Regions from separate parts of the Marinobacter sp. B-21 genome, predicted to be linked through region 1. Evidence: riboswitches for the same ligand, from Rfam matches in the RefSeq annotation. Region 1 holds a riboswitch; each other region holds the start of a gene.
The links. Region 1 has a riboswitch for cobalamin ahead of AC13C0_RS03875 (ribonucleoside triphosphate reductase). Riboswitches for the same ligand answer to the same signal wherever they lie in the genome.
Positions count from the first base shown of each region.

Region 2: linked by a shared signal. The riboswitch ahead of AC13C0_RS01360 (ribonucleoside-diphosphate reductase subunit alpha) and the one ahead of AC13C0_RS03875 (ribonucleoside triphosphate reductase) in region 1 are both predicted to bind cobalamin.
Region 3: linked by a shared signal. The riboswitch ahead of AC13C0_RS16825 (TonB-dependent receptor) and the one ahead of AC13C0_RS03875 (ribonucleoside triphosphate reductase) in region 1 are both predicted to bind cobalamin.

Region 1 covers NZ_JBSXNZ010000050.1:52,774-56,050, reverse strand. The annotation lists gene AC13C0_RS03885 (4Fe-4S binding protein) at 1-938, shown strand, start outside; gene AC13C0_RS03880 (iron transporter) at 1,011-1,544, shown strand; cobalamin riboswitch at 1,705-1,907, shown strand; partial or broken gene AC13C0_RS03875 (ribonucleoside triphosphate reductase) at 2,056-3,277, shown strand, end outside.
Region 2 covers NZ_JBSXNZ010000034.1:6,118-9,394, forward strand. The annotation lists gene AC13C0_RS01360 (ribonucleoside-diphosphate reductase subunit alpha) at 1-1,739, opposite strand, end outside; cobalamin riboswitch at 1,882-2,061, opposite strand; gene AC13C0_RS01365 (DUF3047 domain-containing protein) at 2,318-2,938, shown strand; gene AC13C0_RS01370 (substrate-binding periplasmic protein) at 2,962-3,277, opposite strand, start outside.
Region 3 covers NZ_JBSXNZ010000086.1:84,590-87,866, reverse strand. The annotation lists gene AC13C0_RS16830 (cobalamin-binding protein) at 1-196, opposite strand, end outside; gene AC13C0_RS16825 (TonB-dependent receptor) at 226-2,067, opposite strand; cobalamin riboswitch at 2,203-2,425, opposite strand; gene AC13C0_RS16820 (putative nucleotidyltransferase substrate binding domain-containing protein) at 2,548-3,277, shown strand, end outside.

The DNA.
Region 1 (3,277 bases):
CCTTCGTAATGGCCGTCATCGTCGGTTGGCTCTGGGGGCGCAACAAGCGGGTATGGTGCCGGCACCTGTGCCCCATAGGGTTATTACTGGGGGTATTTGCCCGCCTGGGTGCGGTGCAGCTTTGCCCGCGAAAGTGGAAGTCCGGACCGGACGAACTCACTGACAAAACCATTTGCCCTACCTATATCGACTTGCCCCGTAAACGGGCTACTCGCCATTGCATCGAATGCCTGCGCTGTATTCTGCCCGGCCATACAGCGGGCCTGGCGGTGTCTTTCCGCAGGCCGGGTCAGGAACTGGAATCCATTCGTCATCATGCCCCGGATGGTTGGGAAATCCTGTTTATCTTTCTGGGTGCCGGTGTGGCTCTGGGTGGCTTCTTATGGCTGGTGCTGCCATTTTACAGCGACTGGCGGCAAGTGGCAGGTACCTGGTTTATCGAACAGGGCCAGTACTGGATTGGTAAGCCTGGGCCGGCCTGGCTGATGAGTGTGCATCCGGAGCGCCGGGAAGTCTTTCGCTGGCTCGATTTCTTCATGATCGCCGGCACCATGGTCGCGGTCATGGCATTGTCTGCTCTGGTGCTGAGTGTGGCATGTCTGGCGAGTGCCGGGCTGGCCAGGTTGCAGGGCGGTACCGCAAGCCTGTTTCAGGCCTTCGTCCAGATTGGTTACAGCCAGGCCCCCGTGGCGCTGATGGCTCTGATGATCGGCCTCGCCACCGAGCTGTTCACCCCCTTTCTGCGCCTGGGTATGACCGCCGTGCAGGTCAGTAATGCGAAAGCCGCAATGATTTTTCTCGGCTGGGTCTGGAGTGTTTGGCTGGCCTGGCGAATTCTGCAGGGCCTGGGTGTTGGCCGTGGCCGCTGGCTGGCGCTGTTACCGAGTGCGGCGGGCAGCAGTGCCATGGCTGCCGCCTGGTGGATGGCGGTGCTCTGAGATCTACCGCATTCCGGCAAGTTCCCGATCAAAAAAGAAGATGTGAAACCACCCTAAAAGAGGAGTAAGGCTATGAAAACAAGCACTCGCGCATTCACTGCTGCTGCCATGTTGACCGGCAGCCTGGTGCTTGCCGGCCACGCTATTGCTGGCGAAGTGGTGGTCGGTGAGCCCGTAGAGAAGCATGGCATGGAAATCGGCGCGGTGTACCTGCAGCCGGTGATGATGACACCGGAACTGCCGGGCATGGGTGAAAAGGATATCCATCTGGAAGCGGATATCGCCGCACTGCCTGGTAACAATAACGGTGCCGGTGCCTGGGTTCCTTATCTGGGAATTACCTTCACGCTGACCAAAGATGGTTCGGATTGGTCCAGAACCGGCGCTTTCATGCCGATGGTGGCCTCTGATGGACCGCACTACGGTGCCAACATCAAGCTGGACGGCCCGGGCAAATACCATGTGGTTTATCACATTGATCCGCCCCCCTATCAGGGATTTTATCGCCATAAGGACAAAGAAACCGGTGTCGGCAAATGGTGGGTTCCGTTCGATGTGGAGTGGGATTTTGCCTACGTGGGTACCGGCAAGAAAGGTGGTTACTGATTAATTGAAGGCCTCCAGCCAGCTTGTCCGTTACCGGGCTGGCTGGTGTTGCCGCCGCCTTTCCTCTGTTTCCCAATCCCTCGCTCATTCTCTCCCTTTGTTCGATTTTTAAGAAGTAAACGAGATAAATTTTCTTGGTTGAATTTTTCTGCATTAATATATATAGTAATTGTGTCCTGGTAAGCCACAATATGTTGTGTTTGTGGCAAGGAATCCGGTGAGACTCCGGAACTGACGCGCAGCGGTATTGGGGAACAACCGTGGCATGATGACACTGGCGCAAGCCGGGAAGTCGCCACGCAAGGCCGAACCGGAAGGTTCACGCCCCTGAGTCCGAAGACCTGCCAGGGCAACATGCACTGCACCTTCGCGACTCAGGGTGAACAGTTGGTCAAGCCCCGGGTCTGGTTGCCCGTGTGTGATCTCCTGTATACGCGAAGGTTCTACAGACCTGATGCGATTCCAGGAGGAGCACATGCCCGCCACGACCACCTCAGAAGCTGCCGATCCATCCTTGCTGGATATCTCGGCCACCGTTAGTGAATACCTTCATCGCAGCGACTGGCGGGTAAACGCCAACGCCAATCAGGGCTACTCCCTCGGCGGTCTGATTCTGAATACCGCCGGCAAGGTGATTGCCAACTACTGGCTGAACGAGGTTTACACCCCGGAAATCGGCCAGGCCCACCGTGATGCCGATCTGCACATTCATGACCTCGATATGCTCAGTGGTTACTGTGCCGGCTGGTCCTTGCGAACTCTGCTGCATGAGGGGCTCAACGGTGTGCCGGGCAAAGTGGAAGCCGGGCCTCCCAGGCACTTGTCCAGCGCCATCGGCCAGATGGTGAACTTTCTCGGCACCCTGCAAAACGAATGGGCAGGGGCCCAAGCCTTCAGCTCCTTCGACACCTACCTTGCGCCGTATATCCGTAAGGACAACCTGAGCTATGAAGCGGTTCGCCAGTGTGTCCAGGAGTTTGTCTACAACCTGAACGTACCCTCCCGCTGGGGCACCCAGACTCCCTTCACCAACATCACCCTGGACTGGGTGTGCCCGGAAGACCTGCGTGGACAGATCCCGGTGATTGCCGGTGTGGAAATGCCCTTCAGTTATGGCGACCTGCAGGCCGAAATGGACATTATCAACCAGGCCTATATTGAAGTGATGACCGCTGGTGACAGCATGGGCCGGGTATTCACCTTTCCCATTCCCACTTACAACATCACCCGGGATTTTGACTGGGAGTCGGACAATGCCCTGCGACTGTTTGAAATGACCGCCCGCTACGGCCTGCCGTATTTTCAGAACTTCCTGAATTCAGACCTGGAGCCCAACATGGTCCGTTCCATGTGCTGTCGCCTGCAGCTGGACCTGCGCGAGCTGCTCAAACGCGGTAATGGCCTGTTCGGTTCCGCCGAGCAAACCGGCTCTCTGGGTGTCGTTACCGTAAACTGCGCTCGCCTTGGATATCTCTACAAGGGGCAAAAGAGCGCGCTGCTTGCCCGGTTGGATAAGCTGATGGGCCTGGCCCGGGATAGCCTGGAAACCAAGCGCAGGGTGATTGACCAGTTGATGGCAGAGGGTCTGTTCCCTTACACCAAACGCTACCTGGGGACCCTGAGAAACCACTTCTCCACCATTGGGGTGAATGGATTGAACGAGATGGTCCGCAATTACACGGATGACCGGGAAGACATCACCAGCGAGTCAGGCCGGGCGCTTGCTCTGGACG
Region 2 (3,277 bases), on a different contig from region 1:
ATTTCATCAGCGCTGGTGTTCAGGGTGATTTCCGTGCACAGATTGGAGCTATGCACCACGCCCCGGTGCTGCTGGGGTGAACGCAGGTTGCAGGGGTCCTTGAAGGTGATCCAGGGGTGGCCAGTCTCGAACAGTACAGTGAGCATCTTGCGCCACAGTTGTTTGGCCGGGGTCTTCCTGAACAGGTTGATCTTGCCCTGCTCCGCCAGTGCCTCGTAATACTCATAGCGTTCACGGAAAGCATTGCCGTAAAGATCGTGCAGATCGGACACATCGCTGGGGGAGAACAGCGTCCAGTCGCGGTCTTCGCGCATGCGTTCGATCAGCAGGTCCGGTACCCAGTTGGCGGTGTTCATATCGTGGGTGCGGCGGCGTTCATCACCGGTGTTCTTGCGCAGCTCCAGGAATTCCTCAATGTCCAGGTGCCAGCTTTCCAGATAGGCGCACACCGCGCCCTTGCGCTTGCCGCCCTGGTTCACCGCCACGGCGGTGTCGTTCACCACTTTCAGGAAGGGCACCACGCCCTGGCTCTGACCGTTGGTGCCCTTGATGTGAGCGCCCAGCGCCCGCACCGGTGTCCAGTCGTTGCCCAGACCGCCGGCCCATTTGGAGAGCAGGGCGTTGTCGCGGATGGCGCCGTAGATGTCTTCGAGGTCGTCGCCGACAGTCGTCAGGTAGCAGGAAGACAGCTGGGAATGGCGGGTGCCGCTGTTGAACAGCGTCGGTGTGGAAGCCATGTAATCGAAACTGGACAGCAGCTTGTAGAACTCGATGGCGCGCGCATTCGGATCGTCTTCACGCAGGGCAAGGCCCATGGCCACCCGCATGAAGAATACCTGCGGCAGCTCAAGCCGGGCCTTGTTCCAGTGCAGGAAATACCGGTCGTACAGGGTTTGCAAACCAAGGAAACCGAACTGCAGGTCCCGCTCCGGTTTCAGGGCCGCGCCCAGGCGCTCCAGATCGTAGGCCGCCAGCGCTTCGTCCAGAAGCTCATAGCGAATACCGGCCTCAATGAATGCCGAGAGTGCCTGCGGGTAGATTTCCGCCAGCGGCCGGCTGATGGGCAGGTTCAGGGCGGCGGCATTCTCCAGTCTCAGCTGTTCCAGCAGCAAACGCGCAGTAACTACGCTGTAATCCGGCTCCTGCTCGATCCGGCTGCGGGCGGTCATGATCAGCGCGGAGAGTACGTCTTCCTCGGCGATGCCGTCATAAAGATTGGTGAGTGCATCGTCCACCAGGGAATCGCCATCAATGCCTTCGAGCCCGGTCGCCGCCTGCTCCACCTGGAGCTTCATCAGGCCAAGATCGAGGGCGGCGATCTCGCCGCTGGTTTTCTTCACGGTCAGGTGCGGGTGGGCCTCCACCGGGGCATGGCGGGCACGCTCGCGGGCGTGCTCTTCCCGATACAGCACATACGCCCTGGCCACTTTCTGTTCCTCGGCCCGCATCAGGGCCAGTTCCACCTGGTCCTGGATGTCTTCGATGTGCACTTTACCGCCGGCTTTCAGGCGCCGGCCAATGGCGTGGATAACCTGTTCGGTGACCCGGTGCACAGCATCGTTAATACGGGCAGAACCGGCGGCTTTGTCCCCTTCCACGGCCAGAAACGCCTTGGTGACGGCGACGCTGATCTTGGACAGATCAAAGCCAACGAGGGTGCCGTTGCGTTTGATGACCTGCAGGGATTGGGTATCGGCGTGTGAGGTTGACCGGGGTTCGGCCAGGGCAGAGGCGGACATGCTTTGTTCTCCTGAATACGCGTTGAGTTCCATAACCTTCGCGTAGGCAGGGGATCTGAGCAGCAGCACCGTAGGATTAGCGAATGCGTAATCCGACCTACGAGCCTGGCCTGGGTCCGATCTGCTCACCTTGAAACGCGAAGGTGCAGTGTTCTCCCAGGCAGGTCTTCGGACTCAGGGGCGTGAATCGTTCGATTCAGCCTTGCGTGGCGACTTCCCGGCTTGCGCCAGTGTCTGTGATGCCACGCTCGTTCCCCAATACCGCTGCGCGTCAGTTCCGGAGTCTCACCGGATTCCCGATACCAGGATGTAGGGATTGATCAGGCGCCAACCATGTTGGTTATGCGATGGTCACTACATATGGTATTTTGCCAAGGATGGAGACACTATATACAGGTAGCTTTTACAGAACAAGGCACTTTCCGGTAAAACATCTGTCTGCCTTCTTACTGTCTGAGCAGAGGAAAACCGTCATGCATTTAACCGGGTATTGCAAAACCTGGGCTCTGAGCCTCGTTTGTTTGTTGGCGTTTTCCCAGGCCGGTGCGCAGGAAGCAATCCTGACTCCGTTTTCTGAAATGCAGTCCCTTAACGACGGCTGGGAGCCTCTGGAGTTTCCCAAAATCGACCAGCTCACCCGCTATGAGTTGGTAACAGAGGATGGAGAACAGGTGGTGAAGGCCACCACCAGGGGCGGAGCTTCCGGCCTGATTGCCCGGGTGAATCTGGAACCGTCCGACTCGCTGGTTCTGCAATGGCGCTGGAAAGTCTCAAACGTTTTTGAACAGGGTGATGCCCGGGAAAAGTCGGGGGATGACTACCCCGCCCGAATCTATGTCGCCTTTGAATTTCAGCCTGAGAAGGCCGGCTTTTTCGAACGTGCCAAACGCAAGGCCGTGGAGGTGCTGTTCGGCGAAACCCTGCCGGGCAATGCCCTGAACTACATCTGGGCCAACACCCTGCCGGAGGGGAAGTTCGTACCCAACCCCTACACCGGGAAAACCGTGATGGTCGCCGTCAATTCCGGCTCGGAACAGGTCGGCGAATGGGTCACGATTGAGCGGGATATCGTGGCCGATTATCGAAAGGCCTTTGGCGAGGCACCGCCGCCGGTAGTGGGTATTGCGATCATGTCGGATTCAGACAACACCAACGAAACAGCGACCGCCTGGTACGGTGATATCGTGCTCAATCCCTGATATATCCCTGTGCAAAGGGCCGTTTACCGAAGTTCCTCGGGGAACCCTGGTATCACATAACCTCCGGTAATTTCACGCACCGGGGGCACTTCGCCCTTCTCCACCAGTCGCAGGTAGGCATCATCAAAGTCGTCCCGCAGCAACGCTGCACGGGGATGTGTAAGCGAGAAAATCCACGCGGCATTGCGGGTGCGCACTTCCGATTCCCGGATAACACTATCCGAAGGCTCTGTCAGGATTTCCTGAACCGGTCGCCGGTAATCCAGGAGATAGTCACCCCGCTTGCGCTTCAGCATATCAACGGCCGATCGGTGGTTCGGCGCTTCGGTTACCCGTATG
Region 3 (3,277 bases), on a different contig from region 1:
CAACCACGCGTTCTCCGGCACCGGCGGAGAAAAGCAGTTCTGTGGCGCCGGGGGAGAGCGACACAATTCGCGTCGCCGGTGCCGTCAGGCAGATCTCACGACCCAGGGCATCCGTCACGCACGGCGGCCGGGCCGATGCCGATACCGGCATCAGGGCACAAAGCGCTAGCAACAGGGCAAACCCGCGTTGGATCATAGGATTACATCACCGGTCAGCGAGTGGAACTATTGGCGGAAATCATAGCGCACCGAGGCCATGAAGGTCCGGCCAGCGGCCAGATAGTCGAAAGGTTCGAAGGTCACGCTGTCATTGCCCCGGCTGGTGGCATAGCGGCGGTCCAGAAGATTGTCGACCTTGAGTGACGCCGACCAGCCCGGCTGAAAGTTCCAGGCTGTTCGTATATCGACTGTGCCGTACCCGGACAGAAGGCTGGTGTTGGCTGCATCATTATAGCGGTCACTCTCGGCGATGAAGCTGGCACCGACAGACCATTGCGCAAACAGGCGATCAACGTCGAGACGCACATTCTTTTCGGCACGGCGCGGCAGGCGGGCACCGCTATCCCGATTTTCGGTGTCCGCGTAGGTTACGGCTGCTGCCAGGTTCCAGTCCGCGGTTTCAATACCCGAGGAAACTTCGATACCGCGGATCCGGGCCGTCTCTACGTTTTCCATTGTGCCCTCAAACGTTACCGGGTCAGAGACAAAGGTAATGAGGTCTTTCACATCGTTCTGATAGAGCGCAATGTCCCAGTACCAGTGGTCATAACGCCCCGTAAAACCGGCCTCGATCATCTGGCCTTCTTCCGCATCAAGGTCGGGATTACCGGTGTAGAATGGTACGGTCAGATAAAGATCATTGAAGGTTGGAGCCCGGAACGAAGTGGCATAGCTGAGGCGCAAACGATGGGCCCGGTCCAGCTGGTGGCCAAGGGCCACGCCCCCCGTCTCATCCTTGCCGTAGGCTTCGTTGTCATCAAGGCGAAGGCTGAGCAGCAGGTCTGTCGCATCGAAGTTCAGGCGTCCCTGACCAAATACCGCGCTGTTCGACCGGCTGTTTTCGAGGAAGTCGCTACTGCCGTCCACTTCGTCGATCACCACCTCCGAGCCAAGAACCAGTTCGTGGACGCCGGCAGTCAACGTGTTTTCCCAGCGCGCAGAGCGGGACAGGGTGTCGAAGGTGCTCGGAAAACTCCCGAAGGTGTCCTGTTCATCCCTGGCCTCTGAGAACTGGATCCGGGTGCGCCAGTAGTCACTGGCAACCGCTTCCAGATACAGCCCCATGGCACGGATCAGGAAATCGGTATCACCACCTTCAAACTCGGTATTGCCCTCGGACTGGAACACCGTCAGCCCGGCACCGCCGCCCTGGCGAAACTCGTGGCTGATCTTTGCCAGCCCGCCGGCATTGCGAAACCCCTTATCCTCGCCACCGGCCCGCAAGCTAGTGCCCTCGGTATCGGAATAAACCCCGCCGGCCAGAAACGCCGACTGCCCTTCCCTTCCGGCCACGCCGGCCGTGGTTTCAAGCGTCTCGTGGGAGCCACCGGACAGTTCCGCCCAGCCCTGGCGGCCCGCTTCTGGCTCGAGGGTAAACGCCTGGATAACACCGCCCACCGCATCCGCCCCATACAGGGAGCTTTTCGCACCGCGTACAAGCTCGACCCGCTCCATCAGCTCCGGCGGCAGGAACTGCCAGGGCGGGATGCCGGCGGTGGCTGAGCGCAGGCGGATACCGTCCAGCAGCAGAACCGTACCGGAACTGCCGGCACCGCGCAGGAAGACGCTGGTGGTCTTGCCATAGCTGCCATCGGAAACCACATTAACACCTGGCTGGGCGTCCAGCAGATCCCGGAATTCGGCTGGTTGCTGGCGACGGATGTCGTCTTTTTCGATGACCGTCACCGACGACAGACTTTCACCTACGGTTTTCGGACCAAGAGTTGCTGTGACGATGATCGGATCAAGGGCTTCGGTGTCATTGTCATTCTGGCCCAGCGCAAGGACAGGCAGGGTTAACAGTGACGTTGCTGTCACCAGGGCAGGGAAGGAAGGTTTCACAGTCATTATTCGTGGCTCCGCACCGCGCGCACCCGCGCAGGAATCTGGGTTTTGTTGCGGAACGGGAAAGCAGGGGGCAGGCAATCATCGGGTGGCAGGAAAGCGGAACCGGACTATCACCCACCCAGTCGCCCACCGCAACATCGGGTGTTTTTCCAGGCCGGTCTCCGGGCTGGCAGGCGGAACCGAGGTTCCCGGGCAATCACCTTCCCATGCCATGACGACACAGTGGCGCATCAGATTGCCGTTATCCTGCTTACCGTTGCGGGGGCAGCATCGGACTTGCGCTGGCGTTGCCAGGCTCACCGATTTCCCGTTTCACCCGTCGCGCTGTGCGACGGACACCTGAAAAAAAGTAGTGGAAGGCTAGCAACTCCGGCGAAAGCGGTCAATGAGATCCGTCAAATGCCGACATGGCCGCTGCTCCCTGCCACTGCTATATTGCTTATCTCAGATTGATTTTCCTCCGTCAAAACAGGGAGTTTTATGCAGGCCGAGCTTATCGACATCCGCAATCACATGGCGCAGTACCCGCCGTTTGACGAGCTGCCCGAGGAGCTGCTCGACAGGGTGGTTGGCGGCATTGAGGTGGTGTATTTCAAGGCCGGCACCCAGATCCTGGAGTTCGGTGAGCAGAACACCTGGCTTTGCTATGTGCGCAGCGGGGCCGTGGAGATCTACCGGCGCACCGGCGAGCTGTATAACCGGATCGGCGAAGGAGAGATATTCGGCCAGTTTGGCCTGCTGATGCGCAAGAAGGTGCGGTTTCCGGCGAAGGCTCTGGAAGACACGCTGATCTACAAGATCCCCGGTGAAATCTTCCATTACCTGTGGGAAAACGACGAAAATTTTGCCGATTTCGTGGAAATTGAGGACCGCAGCCGCCTGCGATCTGCCCTCTCCCGGCGGGAAAAGTCGAACCAGCTGATGACCTCAAAAGTCACCCGCCTGATTGCCCGGGAACCGGTCTCGGCGCCCTGCACGGTCAGGCTCCAGGAAGCTGCCCGGATCATGACGGACAATGGCGTTTCCGCCCTGTTACTGATGGACGAGGAAGGCGAAAAGCCGTTGCTCAAGGGTATTATTACTGACCGCGACCTTCGCACCCGTGCGCTCAGCGAAGCCCTGCCCTCGGAGACACCCATCAGTGACATCATGTCGGAGGACCTGATCACCATCCGCTCGAACGCCTTCATCTTCGAAGCCATGCTCACCA